DNA from 4 places in the Janthinobacterium sp. 64 genome. Region 2 is predicted to be linked to each of the others. Evidence: predicted binding sites of a transcription regulator. Region 2 holds the regulator's gene; each other region holds the start of a gene.
The links. The regulator FNR, encoded in region 2, switches genes on or off when oxygen is low (the NO sensors DNR and NnrR bind a similar motif). The targets are predictions, from matches to a motif close to TTGATNNNNATCAA.
Positions count from the first base shown of each region.

Region 1: CLU91_RS03790 (XrtA system polysaccharide chain length determinant) is a predicted target of FNR. The motif match lies at 2,135-2,148, and genes of this name have one in related genera.
Region 3: CLU91_RS22270 (glycine-rich domain-containing protein) is a predicted target of FNR. The motif match lies at 1,347-1,360, and genes of this name have one in related genera.
Region 4: CLU91_RS13525 (universal stress protein) is a predicted target of FNR. The motif match lies at 2,094-2,107, and genes of this name have one in related genera.

Region 1 covers NZ_PHUG01000001.1:876,489-880,022, reverse strand. Annotated here, with positions in the region: gene CLU91_RS03795 (XrtA-associated tyrosine autokinase) at 1-449, opposite strand, end outside; gene CLU91_RS03790 (XrtA system polysaccharide chain length determinant) at 466-1,995, opposite strand; gene CLU91_RS03785 (XrtA/PEP-CTERM system exopolysaccharide export protein) at 2,248-2,871, shown strand; gene CLU91_RS03780 (N-acyl amino acid synthase FeeM domain-containing protein) at 3,071-3,534, shown strand, end outside.
Region 2 covers NZ_PHUG01000001.1:3,734,986-3,738,519, reverse strand. Annotated here, with positions in the region: gene CLU91_RS16415 (hybrid sensor histidine kinase/response regulator) at 1-744, opposite strand, end outside; gene fnr (fumarate/nitrate reduction transcriptional regulator Fnr) at 984-1,742, shown strand; gene CLU91_RS16405 (FixH family protein) at 1,746-2,270, opposite strand; gene ccoG (cytochrome c oxidase accessory protein CcoG) at 2,417-3,534, opposite strand, start outside.
Region 3 covers NZ_PHUG01000001.1:5,073,597-5,077,130, reverse strand. Annotated here, with positions in the region: gene CLU91_RS22275 (CHASE domain-containing protein) at 1-1,289, shown strand, start outside; gene CLU91_RS22270 (glycine-rich domain-containing protein) at 1,490-2,149, shown strand; gene CLU91_RS22265 (hypothetical protein) at 2,233-2,472, opposite strand; gene CLU91_RS22260 (hypothetical protein) at 2,715-2,984, opposite strand; gene CLU91_RS22255 (hypothetical protein) at 3,163-3,423, opposite strand; gene CLU91_RS22250 (SDR family oxidoreductase) at 3,507-3,534, opposite strand, start outside.
Region 4 covers NZ_PHUG01000001.1:3,068,701-3,072,234, forward strand. Annotated here, with positions in the region: gene CLU91_RS13505 (Imm10 family immunity protein) at 1-99, opposite strand, end outside; gene CLU91_RS13510 (GNAT family N-acetyltransferase) at 228-644, shown strand; gene CLU91_RS13515 (M56 family metallopeptidase) at 652-1,398, shown strand; gene CLU91_RS13520 (hypothetical protein) at 1,462-1,962, shown strand; gene CLU91_RS13525 (universal stress protein) at 2,272-3,108, shown strand; gene CLU91_RS13530 (hypothetical protein) at 3,178-3,534, shown strand, end outside.

The sequences.
Region 1 (3,534 bases), 2.9 Mb from region 2:
AGCAGCACGTCCATCAGTCCCGGTTCCGGCGGCAGGCCCAGCACTTTCAGCACGGACGGGCGCGCCACGTCGGCATCGACCAGCAGCACCGTGATATCCATTTCCATGGCGATGCTCATGGCCAGGTTGACGGCGCAATACGTCTTGCCTTCGCCGGGCATGGCGCTGGTGACGACGATCAGGTTGCCGTGGCGGATGGCGTCGGCGCCGCTGGCGCGCGCCTGGCGCAGCAGCGGGCGCTTGATGATGCGAAAATCCTCGGCCACCGCGCTGCGCCCACCATCGTGCGTGAGCATGCCTTGCTCGGCCAGCCGGTCCAGGTTCAGGGGGCGGTATTGGCGCGAGCGGGCCGCGTCCGCGCCCTGCGTACCGTTCACCGTATAGGGAACGCCAGCCTCGGCCACGCCGAGGATGGTGGGTTCCTGCTTGCCGCTGTCCTTGCTGCTCATCGTCGCTCCTTGGGCTCTAGAATTTCAGCAGCGCGGCCGTCATGACCCCGCCGTACAGCAGGAACAGGCTGCCCAGGCAGCCGGCAAAGGCATAGCGGGCGCGGTGGCGGCGCACCTGCTGCAGCGGCGTCCAGTTCATCGATACCGTACCCAGCACATTCAGGCCCGTGGCATCGCGTAGTTCGGAGGGGCTGAGGAAAGTGGGGCGCACCTGGCTGATCAGGAGCGCCGTGGCGATGCCGGCCACCAGGGCCGCGCCCAGCGCCGCGGAAAACAGCAGCGGACGGTTCGGGCCGACGGGCGCAAATTGCACCGTGGGCGGGTCGATGATCTTGAAGGCCATCATCTCGGTGGTGGAACTGAGTTCGCCCGACAGCTTGGCCGCTTCGCGCCGGCCGATCAGCTTTTCATAGTTTTCCTTGTTGATGATGTAGTCGCGGTTCAGTTGCGCCAGCTGCGATTCCACCTCGGGCACGGCATTGCTTTGCGCCAGCAGGCGCTCATTGCGCGCGTTGTATTCCTGCACGCGGGCGCGGATGGCGGCCACCTTGGCGTCCGCGTCCGTCAGCGCCACCTTCAGCTGCTGCAGCATGGGGCTGTAGTTCTTGCCCGGGTCGCCGGACGCCGTTTTCAGCTTGCTTTCCTCGATCTTGCGCTCTTCCAGCTGGGCAATGAGGCGCTTCGAGGCGATGATGTCGGGATGCAACTCCGTAAATTGCATGCGCAGGCTGTCCAGATTCTTGTTGAGCGAGGCGATGCGCTCATCGAGTTCCGGGTTCGTGATGGCCGCCGCGTTCGGCTCCAGGTCGAGCACGGGTTCGTCGCCTTCGATCTGGCTCAGGATGGCCTTGCGCGCCTGCTCGGCCTCGACCAGTTCCAGCTTGGCATTGTTCAGGCTATCGGATGACATCAGCAGCTGGCTGCCATAGTCGATGCCCTGGCGCGGCAACAGCAGGTTGTTGCGGATCTTGAATTCCTTCACCAGGTTCTCCGCCGCGCTCAGCTTGTCCTCGTAATTCTTGATCTGCTCGTCGATGAACTGCACCGCTTTCTGCGAATCGCCCTTTTTTCCCTGGAAACTGCCTTCGACAAAGATGGTCAGCAGGCTTTGCACCACGTCGCGCACGAGCTTGGGGTCGCGCCCGCTGTAGCTGATGGTGTAGATATCGTAGGCGTTGGTGCCGCTGATCTTGATGCGGCTCATCAGCTCATCGAGCCGGGCTTCGTGTTCGCGCACGGTCTTCGAATCGAGGTCGAGGTCGACCATGCGCATGACGCGCTCCACGTTGGGGCGGCTGAGCAGGGTGCGGCTCATGATGGCCACTTGCTGTTCCGTGTTCGGCACGCTGGTCATGCCGGCCAACAGCGGCTTGAGGATGGTTTGCGTATCGACAAACACGCGCGCCGACGTCTGGAAGTCGTCGGGTAGCGTAATGACCCTGATGAAGCCGACGATCGCCACCAGCCACGCCACCAGCACCGCATGCCAGCGGTACTTCCAGATGCCTTTCAGGCTGGAAAGCAGTTGCTGTATCAATTGCTCCATGTCGCTTCCTTCAGGTGACGGTGCTGCACGGTCGATGGCTGGGCGGCGCGGACAACGGCATCTTGCAAGAAATAATTGCCTGTTGAGTATGCAAAGTATAGGGCGCCTGTGAAGCAAAATTTCCCAAGATGATTGCTTCTTGATACGCCTCAAGGTTCACTTGCCGGGTTTTAATAATCATAGGAAGTTCGCGGCCCAGGCTGGTTCTGCGGGGCCTGCCATGGACGCGCCATCGACTCGAAGAGGTCCTGCATGAATCCGTTTCGCCGTGCTTTTGTATGCCACACGCTGCTCCTGGCGTGCACCGCCAGCTTGCTGGGGGGCTGCCGCACACGCTATCCGCTGGCGCCCGCCGACGACAGCGCCCCCATGCACGACTACCTGATCGGCCCGGGTGACTCCGTCAACATCATCGTCTGGCGCAATCCGGAAGTGTCGCTGACGGTGGCCGTGCGGCCCGATGGCAAGATCACCACGCCGCTGGTGGAGGATTTGGCCGCCAGCGGCAAGACCTCGACCCAGCTGGCGCGCGATATCGAGCAAGCCTTGGGCAAGTTTATCCAGCAACCGGTGGTGACGGTCATCGTCACCAATTTCTCGGGCCCGTATGGCGAGCAGATCCGGGTCATCGGCGAAGCGGCCAAGCCGCAGGCGCTGCCGTACCGCCTGGGCATGTCGCTGATGGACGTGCTCATCGCCGTGGGCGGCATCACGGACTTTGCCGCCGGCAACAAGGCCAGCATCATCCGCATGCGCGACGGCAGCCAGCAGCAGCTGGGCGTGCGCCTGGACGATCTGCTCAAGAGTGGCGATATTTCCGCGAACGTCATGATGCGGCCGGGCGATGTGCTGTTGATACCGGAGAGCTTTTTTTAGAAACGATCTCAACAATGCTAAAACAGCATTTATATTTGCCATTTTGTACTTTTTTGCAAATTTCAGCGTGCAATTTTGCCATCTATAGGCACTATCTTCTGTTTTTTTAGATAGTGGCGGGAACTTCTCTGCTTTTTATCTTGTCACAAGGCATTGGCTTCAGTCCGTCTCGACGGCTGCCGATGAACGTGAGGACAAGATGAGCTTTGAAGATGAACCTATTATTTCCTTCGACACGCCTGGCACTTTCAGTGACCTGGTCGTGGGCGAGGGCCAGATCGACCCGGCGATGGAGCACGAGCTCGACTTGCAGCGCTTTCATATCCGCATGGCCAATTCGCGTGGCCGGCGCGAGGCGGCCAGTTTGCTGATCCGCAAGATGTACGGCTGGCGCGGTTATGCCGTCGATCCCGGCATCGCACATGCGTTAAATAAAATCACCCTGTTTGCGGAAACGGCAGGCTCCACCGTCGGCACCATGACCCTGTGCCTGGACAATGACGAGACAGGCTTGCCCGCCGATGAAAACTTCCGCGACAAGCTCGACGTGCTGCGCGAGCAGGGCCGGCGCCTGTGCGAACCGTCGCGCCTGGCCATCGACAAGGGCGTGAGTAAGCGCGTGTTCGCCGCGCTGATTCATATTTCTTATATCTATGCCCACAA
Region 2 (3,534 bases):
GCTGTTGGTGCTGACCATGCTGCCTTCGCCATCTTGCTTCAGCAACTCGGTGGTTGTCCGGTTGGCGTTCGGCAGGCGCGGCTGCAGCAAGCGGCTGGTATCGGGGTGCAGCACGTAACGCGGCACGGCGCCGCGCGTGAGGATGAAGTAATAGCCGCTCTTGCCGATCTTTTCCGTGCGCAAACGGCCCAGCAAGTTGTCTTTGTACAGGCGCAGCACGCCGATCACCACGCCGGCCACCTGGCCATCGGCCGTGAGCACGGGCGCCACCATCTGCACGATGGGCATGCCGCTCGATTTGCCCAGCATCGGCTCGGTGATCATGGGCTGGCGCGTGCGCAAGACGGTCTGGAAATATTCGCGCTCGGCCACGTTGATGCCGGCGCGGCCCGTGACTAGCGGCATGTCAGCGACGACGGCGCCTTGCGCATCGAGCACCAGCACGTCGTCGAACAGTACCAGCATCGAGCGGCGCGAATAGTATTCGCGCAATTGGGCGGGCTGGGCGATCAATGCCGGCGGCTGCTGCCTGGCCGTCAGCGTGACGATCTGCAGCAGCATGCCCAGCTTGTCGTCGAGTTCGGCAGCGGTGCGGGTGATCAGGGCAGACTGCTGGCTCACCAGTACTCGCGTGAAGTCGGCGCGCATGCGCTGTACCTGTAGCATGGTGACCAGCGCGATCATGGCGATCGAGGTCAGGCTGGTGGCCAGCGCGACTTTTGCTTTGATGCCGAGAGGCTTCATGATTTCCTTTTCAGTACCGGGCGCTACAGGCGGCAGATAATGCTGTCAGGAATTTTCCTATCAATGCCCCAGCTTGGCAAGCGGCACCACGCAAATTGCCCGCCCCGCATGGGCTTTTGACGATGTTGCCATATAATCAAAGTCAGAACGTCGTTTATTGAGCGGAAATGCAGTGAAATTGGCACACGGCAACCCTGTATGCAGTAAACTTGTTATTGCATTTTCTAAAAGGTACCGACATGACTGAAGCGCTACTCACTCCCACCATGCCCACCGTGACCGTGGAAGCGTTGCGTGCGCGATGCTCGACCTGCAGCATGCATCAATTGTGCCTGCCAATGGGCCTCGATGTGGGCGACATGGACAGGCTGGACCAGATTATCGGCCGCCGCCGCAAGATCGTGCGCGGTGCCTCGCTGTTCCGCATCGGCGACTCGTTCCAGAACCTGTATGCGATCCGCCTGGGGCACTTCAAGACCTACCAGATCAATCCGGGCGGCGAAGAGCAGGTGACGGGTTTCCAGATGGCGGGTGAACTGCTGGGCATGGACGCCATCAGCGCCGACCGCCACCACTGTAATGCGGTGGCGCTGGAAGACAGCGAAGTGTGTGAAATTCCGTTTTCCAGCCTGGAACAATTGCTGGGCAATATGCCGACCCTGTTGCGCCATTTCCATCGCATGATGAGCCAGGAAATCACGCGCGAGCAAAGCGTCATGCTGTTGCTGGGCAATATGCAGGCGACCCAGCGTTTTGCCGCCTTTATCGTCAACCTGGCCTCGCGCTATGAAGCGCGCGGTTATTCGCCCAGCAAATTCCAGCTGCGCATGTCGCGCGAGGAAATCGGCAATTACCTGGGGCTGACCATCGAGAGCGTCAGCCGTTTATTGTCGAAATTCAAGAAGGAAGGCTGGCTGCGCGTCTCCAATCGCGAGATCGAGATCTTGCAGCCCGCCAAATTAAAAGCTATTACCGCCGGCACGGACGTCTGTAAATAAGGCTTACAGCTCTTCATCGGCGTGCAGCGCGATGCTGCGCTGCAGCGGCCAGGTCCAGATGCCGGACAGGCGCCACTCGCGTTTGTCGTTTTCTACCAGTACCTGCCAGCGGCTGCGCTCGAGCATCGGCAGCGCTACGGAAAAATTGCCGGCCGCATCGGGCTGCACCAGCAGCTTGATATCCTTTTCCGGCAGGGTCGCATGCGCCAGGTGCAGCTGCAGCGGACCCTGGTAAGCCTTGCCGAAGCTGTGCACGGAACCACTCAGGCGCGCTGACGCCACATCATAGGACAGGCTGGTATCCATCGCCAGGTCGCTGGCGATCGTGTCGCGCTTCAAATCCTGGTTGATTGCCTTGCCCTGCTTGTAATAGTCGCCCACCACCAGCGCATCGGGCTGCGTAAACGCGATATAGCCCATGAAACTGCCGACGACCACGGACAGGCCGGGACCGATCATCAGCAGCCAAGGCCAGCGATGCTTGTACCACGGGGCAGCGGGGGCTTGCAGTTTCAGACTGTCGGACATTTTGTTCTCCTTGGGGTCAGACCCTTTGGGTCTGACCCCAGCTTTTGCTTCTGGGTTGAAAATACAGTAAAGCTAACGCATGTTTGATGCTACCCCTACGGCGACATACCGGGGTCGGACCCAGAGGGTCCGACCCCGAATCAACATCACCGCGGCACGATGAATACCGCGCTTTCACGCACATGCAGCGATGGGTCGTCCAGCGATTGCAGTTCGATCGCAATCTTGTTCGAACCCTTCTCGCCCACGCCGTGCGGTACGCGCAGGCGGATCGGCCAACCCAGCGTTTCCGTCGGCTGCAAGGTCACTTCTTCGCGCGTCAGCAAGGTCAGGCCCGGCAAACCGGAAGCGCTGATCTTGAAATGCTGGCTTTGCTCGGAGGTGTTCATGATCTGCAAGCGGTAGACGTTTTCGATCATGCCGTCTTCCACTTCGCGTCCCATCGAACCGCGGTCGCGGATCACGTCCATTTTCAGGGGCGTGCGCAGCGCCAGCGAGGTACACACGGCGATGATGATCAGGGCCAGGATGGAAGTGTAGATCAAGACGCGCGGGCGCATGGCGCGCTGGCGTATCTGCTTCGAACTGAAGTTGTTTTCCATCGCATGGTCGGTACTGTAGCGTACCAGTCCCCGCGGCCGGTCGACCTTGTCCATCACGCTGTTGCAGGCATCGACGCAGGCGGCGCAGCCGATGCATTCATACTGCAGGCCGTTGCGGATATCGATGCCGGTCGGACACACCTGCACGCACAGGGTGCAGTCGATGCAGTCGCCCAGCTTGTCGTTGTTGCCAGCCTTCTTGCTGATGGCGCCACGCGGTTCGCCGCGCTTGGCATCGTAGGTGATGATCAGGGTGTCCTGGTCGAACATGGCGCTCTGGAAGCGCGCGTAGGGGCACATGTATTTGCACACCTGCTCGCGCAGCCAGCCCGCGTTGCCGTAGGTTGCCAGGCTGTAGAACAAGACCCAGAACCATTCCCAGGGACCGAAATTGAGGGTGGTCACCTCGCGCGCCAGTTCCTTGATCGGCGTGAAGTAGCCGACAAAGGTAAAGCCCGTCCACAGGGCGATGGCGCCCCATGCCAGGTGCTTGGCCGTCTTCTTGAAGGCCTTGCGCACGGAGGGTCCCTGCTTGTCGAGGGCCATGCGCGCGCTGCGCGTGCCCTCGATACGGCGTTCGACCCACAGGAAGATTTCCGTGTATACCGTTTGCGGGCAAGAGAACCCGCACCACACCCGCCCGGCAATGGCCGTGACGAGGA
Region 3 (3,534 bases), 1.3 Mb from region 2:
GCAACATCAGCAATTCCGGCGTGCCCGTGCCGATGCAAGGCCGTCCCCAATTGACGGGCATGGCCATGCGCCTGCCCGTGTACCGTTTTGGCATGCCGGTCGATACGGTGGAGCAGCGGCGCGCGGCGTACCAGGGTTCCGTCGGCATCGGCTACGACCTGGTGACGATGATGCGCAGCGCGCTGGCGGACATGCCGGTACGCAACGTCCGCCTGACCCTGTTCGATATCGGCCCGCAGGCGCGCGCACCGCTAGACTTACCGCACGACATGCGCCCCATCTTCGACAGCACGACGGCAGGCATGCATGCGCCATGGTGGCTGCCCGGCAATTCCGGCCGCTACCTGAGCAGCACGATGCTGATCGAACATAATAGCCGCGTGTGGCAAGCACTGTTCAGCGTGCGCAAGAGCGACCTGTATACGCGCTTCGACGCCTTTTTGCCCTGGCTGGCCCTGCTGATAGGCTTTGCCAGCACCATGCTGCTGTACATGCTGTTCCACACCCTGGCATCGTCGCGCCGGCGCGCCATCCAGATGGCGAACGGCATGACGGAGGAATTGCGCGCCAGCCAGATCCGTCTGCAGCTGTCGCACCAGAAACTGCGCCGCCTGGCGGCCCACGCCGACCAGATCAAGGAAGAAGAGCGCAAGCGCATCGCGCGCGAAATCCATGACGACCTGGGACAGAACCTGCTGGTGCTGCGCATCGACGCAGACATGCTGGCCTCGCGCACGCATCGCCGCCACCCGCGCCTGAATGCCCGCGCCCGCTCGACCCTGGAACAGATCGACGCCACCATCAAGAGCGTGCGGCAGATCATCAACGACTTGCGCCCTACCGTACTGGACCTGGGCGTGAATGCGGCCGTCGAATGGCAGGTGGCGCAATTTCGCCAGCGCACGGGCATCGCCTGCGAAGTGAGCGAAAGCCATGACGACATTTGCCTCAGCGACCAGTGCGCGACGGCCCTGTTCCGCATCCTGCAAGAGTCGCTCAGCAACATTTCCCAGCATGCCCATGCCAGCCGCGTGCAAGTCAAGCTGGAAAAGTGCCGCGATACGGTATCGATGAGCATCAGCGACAACGGCGTGGGCGCGGCCATCGACGGGCGCAACAAGCTGGGCTCGTTTGGCCTGGTGGGCATCGAGGAGCGCATTAAGTTGCTAGGCGGCACTTTTTACATCGAAAGCAGTCCCGGCGCCGGCATGAGCGTGCACGTCAGCGTACCACTGGGCGCGGACGCCACCGCATTTCCCTACCAGGAAGATGGCCGGGCCAGCGCTTGACAGGCACGTCCCGCATGAAACAAGCTCAGCTTGCGTATTTTGTAATTAGATGCAATATTGATGTAGAACAACTCAGCGCCAAGCCCGCCAAGGGCCAGGCATTCCGCGACCATTTGCCAGGAGTACACAACCGCCACACAAGCGCCGCTCTCCCTTGTTGCACTGTATTTCCCACAACGCTCTTTACCACAAGGACATTCATGGATACGAACGACAGTTTCAAGGCAATTGCCGATTTGAATTTGGACGCGATCAAGGTCAAGCTGATGCACCGGGAGTCAGGCGAAGGATGGAGCCTGGAGAAGGCCAATGCGGTGGAATTCGAATACCGGCGTTTCCTGATCCTGATGAAACAGTTTCCGCAAGAAGAAACGGCGCCGCTGATGGACGTCGATACCTTCTGGCACTACCACATCCTCGACACGCTGAAATATGCGGCGGACTGCGAACAGGTCTTCGGTTACTTTCTGCATCACTTCCCGTACATCGGCTTGCGCGGCGAAGACGACGAAGCGGCGCACCAGCGCGTGGGCGAGCGCATGAAGCAGCTGTATGAGCAAACGTTCGGGGAAGATTATATCCGCGCAGAAACGGCGTATTCGGGACGGGCAGTACAGGCAGCGTATTCGGGACGCGCGGTACAAGCGACGGCATACTCGGGCCGTGCCGTGCAGGCGGCGTTTTCGAGTGCGGCGGTACAAGCGACGGCATATTCAGGCCGCGCGACGGGGACTGCCAGCACGGCATTTTCCAGCGCACCTGCCTCACTGACGGCGGCGGTGGTCAAGTCGTCCACGACTGGCCTGGAAATGGGGCGCTTCTATGTCGATCGTCCGGTGCTGAACCGCGACCCGCAATAGAAAAAGAACAGATGTGGCTGCCGCACGCGGCAAGCCTGACTTACCCAGACAGCACCTCTCAGTTTGCCGTCTGTCAGGCGCTCTTAGGCAGCCATCAACTCGCGCAGTTCACGAATGCTGAAATCGCTGATTTCATGCATGCGGATAAGGATCGTGGCGCCGATCGGCAAGGTGTTGTGACGAATCTTGCTGATGACCGGTGGCGCCACTTCCAGTGCTCGCGACAGGGCGGCATCGTTTTTCAGCTGCAGCTTGTCGATGATCGCGTCGAGGACGCGATTCGGGTTGTAGGTAGGCAAAGAGGTAATTTGTTTGAGAGACATGATCGAAAATCCGTACTTGTTGTATTAAGGCAAAAAGAAACAGAATGTCTCTTCTGCAATAATTCAGGGTAAACACACTAAAAAGCGCCATCACTTATGCGGCCTTTACGCCACAAACAATATAATACACGCTATTGTTGATTTTTGCGTAACTTAAAGCAAAATTGTGATAATTGAAGAGAATTGACGCACTTGGGATGTGCTAGAGGATAACTCAAATCGGGAAAATTTGCTGCACGTCATCAATTTTTACGATGAGCAACACCGCCGTGCATCAGCCAGGCTATGGCCATGAGGGTGCCCAGGCGGACCATGTCGGCGGATAAATGCCAGCCTTGCACGGCCAGGCCGGCCGGGGTGGCGGGAAGGCAAGTGCCGGTGAAGGCATCCACGCGGCACCAGGCCAGTTGCCGGCGAATTTCATCGGGCGGCGGTGGCGGCTGCAGCGCACGTTCACGACGCCGCATATAGGCGCGCACCTGTTCCTTGCTGGGGTGACTCGTAGCTCGCATGGATCGCTCCTGCTGACGGGAAACTGCGTCGCGCTAATTGTAGATGCCGAGCCCGCCACAACAAGCCAGGACGCGTGACGACATTGCTCACCATATCGCCAGCGCGCCATGACGCGTTTGCGTTGCATCAAATGGCAAGGCCCCGGCGTTGCGCCGAAGCCCACACTGCCCCAGCGTTTTATTTCTTTTGCTGGCGCACGCGCTGTTGCTGTTTTTCCTGCGTTTGCTGGCGGTTCTGCTTGCGCTCGAACAGGGTGACCGCATCTTTCTTGGCTTGCTCAGCGGTCCGCATTTCCTCATGCGCATCGTGCGGAACAAAAAATTCGGCATCCTGCGCCGCCACGACCAGCTTGATGGCGGCGTCGTCGTCGAGGTCATACAGTTCCGTCAGGACGGTGGTGACCTCGTCCAGGTATTCTTCGTAAGTGAGGGTGGTCATGCTGTAGTCCTTAAGTGAATGGCGCGCCGCCGCAACGGCGCGCTGCGCACCGGTCCGGCAAAGTGCGCAGATAACCGGCCATTTTACCCGATGCCGGCCGTATCGGCGGAC
Region 4 (3,534 bases), 670 kb from region 2:
GACGGGCTCGCCTTTGCCGGCTGGTGCTGCCAGGGTGGTGATCAGGGCGTCGTCTTCATGAATGACGGACAACTCGGTGGCGGTAAATCCTGCGGACATGGCGTGCTTTCAACAAATAAATGAATGACGCCACCATAGCGTAAAAGCGGTGCAAACAACATGGCGCGCGGCGAATAAAGCGTGCCGCCTATAATGGTCATCCCATCCATATTGCACAGGAGAGCGCCTTGACCGCAGCATCGCCCTACACCACCCGCCTGGCCATCCCCGCCATCGCCACCTACCAGCTGCTGCGCGTGGCCGCCGGCATGAGCGCGAAAAGCACGGAGGCGGCGGCCAAGGGTTTACCGAACTCCCTGTTTGCCGTGCAAGTGCTGCACGGCGACGAAGTGGTGGGCATGGGCCGCATCATTGGCGATGGCGGCTGCTTCTTCCAGGTGACCGATATCGCCGTGCTGCCGGCGCACCAGGGCAAGGGCCTGGGCAAGCGCATCATGCGCGAGATCATGCAATTCATCGAAACGGAGGTACCGGAAAGCGCGTACGTCAGCCTGATCGCCGATGGCCAGGCGCAAGAGCTGTACGCGCAATTCGGCTTCAGGCACACGGCGCCCGCCTCGGTCGGCATGGCGCTGACACGCTAGGCGCCCGATGCTGGCCTGGCTGGCATGCACCACGGCATGCGCGCTGCTGTTGAGCGCCGCCGCCTGGCGCGCCGAACGCGCGCTGCAGCGGCGCGCGCACACGACGCGCTGGCTGTGGCTGGAGGCCATCGCCGCGTCCGCTATCTTGCCCCTGGCATGGCTGCCCGGCGTGCTGGCGGCCATGCCGGCGGAACAGGCGCAGCTGAAACTGGGCTGGTTTGTCTTGTCCATCGGCATGCTGCTGCTATTGCTGCTGCGCAGCGCCTGGCTGCTGTCGCACCAGCGTCGCTGGCAGAAAGCATCGCTACTGGGCACGCCCGTGTACTTGAGCGGCGGCATCGGCCCCTGCGTGGCGGGGCTGCTGCGGCCGCGCATCGTGATGCCCGTCTGGCTGCAACTGATTCTTCCCCGGCAACAGGCGCTGCTGCTGGCGCACGCACAATGCCGGCTGGCCGCGTGCGACCCGCAGCTGCTCGCCCTGGCCTACGCCTTGATCGTGCTCATGCCGTGGAACCTGCCCCTGTGGTGGCAGTTGCACCGGCTGCGCTTTGCCATCGAAGTCGATTGCGACGCGCGCATGCTGGCGCACGGCCACGCGTTGCGCGACTATGCCATCGTCCTGCGCCAGCATGGCCAGTACTATTCGGGCTTGACGGGCGCCTCGCCCATCGTGCTGGGCGACCCGCGCGCGCTGCGCCGGCGCCGCCATCTGATGGCCAGATTTACCGGGAAGCCGGCGGCGAACTTGCTATAGTAGCGGCAACGCCGCGCGGCGCGCCCGCGTTCCCGGCTCCCCCTTAGAAATCAGAGAGATACCATGCTTTACCTGCTTGCCATCGTGATCGTCATCGCCCTGCTGTACTACGTCTTCAGCGGCCGCACGCCCGTCAAACCGCTGCACAAGCCGCTCATTTCGGTACGCCAGTACGTGCCGGCGATTCCTGCGGGCGCCCCCGCGCATCACTGGAACGACGAGGGGCGCTTTGCGTCGGAAGTGGAAAACGAAGCGATGTACCAACCCGCCATCGCCAAGCTGGCTGGCGAACACGGTCCCGGCAACGCGGAAGAGAAATGCCTGGCCCTGCTCGTCTGCGACGATGCCAACCCGTTCCAGGACAAGGCCATCGCCGTCTTCATCGATGGCCTGCTGGTCGGCTACCTGTCGCACAACGACGCCCTGCGCCTGCGCCGCAACCTGGGCCGCATGGACCTGGTGGGCCAGCTGACCTCGTGCGACGCCGTCATCCGCGGCGGCGGCCTGTGGAACGGCAAGCGCCTGTCGTATGCCGTCTGGCTGGACTTGCAGCCCTACAATTAAGTGAACTCCCGCCACGGCCAGTGTTGTTGCGTCACACAAAGAAGTGCCGGACAGATGGCGCCGGCGCCGATGCAGACCACTCGGAGGGCAAGGAGTTCGATGCCATTATCGCCGGCAGGGGAGCAGGCATTTTGATGCACATCAAACAGCTCGCAATTTCCTGGCCGATGCCTTGCGGAAGGCCATGGCCCATGTTTTTTTGACCCACATCAAGTCCAGCATAAGAAAACCGCCGTCCGGCACGGCAATGCTGGACTTGCCCGTGTTGCCGTTCTAGCCTTGTTGCCATCCTGACTACCGAGCGACACCATGGCCTATAAATCCATCCTCGTCCACGCCGACCTGTCGCGCCATGCGCCGCAGCGCATCGCCATCGCGGCGCGGCTGGCGCACGCGCACCAGGCGCACCTGATCGGCGCGGCGATGACGGGCCTGTCGCGCTTTACCCTGGAAAACAACCGCGGCATGCGCGGCGGCGCCGTGGCGGCGCAAATCAACGCCCTGCACGGGCAGGCGGAACAGGCGCTGGACCAGTTCGAAACGCTGGCGCGCCAGGCTGGCGCCGTCTCGCTCGAGCGGCGCCTGATCGAGGATGATGAAGATGGCGGCATGGCCGTCAGCGCCCGCTACAGCGACTTGACGGTGCTCAGCCAGCACGACGACAGCGAAGCGCTGCCCGGCGCCATGAGCGACCTGGTGCCCTACGTGATGCTCAACGCGGCCCGCCCCGTGCTGATCGTGCCGCGCAACGGCCAGTTTGCGCAAGTGGACAACACCGTGGTGGTAGCCTGGGATGGCAGCATGGAAGCGACGCGCGCCATCGGCCACGCCCTGCCGCTCTTGCGCGCGGCGCGCCTGGTGGTGCTGGCCCTGCTGCACCCGCCGGCCGGCCATGCGCAGCCGGCGCGCCACCCGGGCGCCGACATCGCCGCCTACCTGAGCCGCCATGGCGTGCCCGTCGAAGTGCGTTCGGCCATCACCACCGGCGACATCGGCGCGGCGCTGCTGGCCATGGCCGCCGAAGTGCATGCGGACTTGCTGGTCATGGGCGGCTACGGCCACGCGCGCTTCCGCGAAATCCTGCTGGGCGGCGTCACGGAAACCGTCTTGCGCCAGATGACGGTACCGGTGCTGATGGCGCATTGACGTCAAGCGCGCCACGTTTATTTACTAAATAGCTATAATTGCCTGATTAATTACTTCAAGGCAATGTACATGAAGCAACAACTGCTCAATTGGAGCAGCGCCCTGGCGCCGTTCGGCAGCGACCTGCTGTGGACCGTCCTGCCGTGGATGCTGCTGTATGGCGTGATCGGCTTTGTGCTGGCGCTCGGCATCTGCTACCAGCTGGCCAGAAAATGCCTGCTGGTGCGCCGTCCGCCCGCCTGGCATGTGGCCGCCAAGCTCAGCTATGTGTTGATCCTAGTCGCGCTGCCGCTCCTCGGTGGCGGGTTTGGCGCCGTGCACAGCGCGCACCGCGTGGTCAGCCAGGCACTCGAACGCGACCTGCAGCCGGTGGTCGAAGCGCAGATGCCGGCGCTGCGCGTCTACCTGGAACAGCAGGTCAGGCTG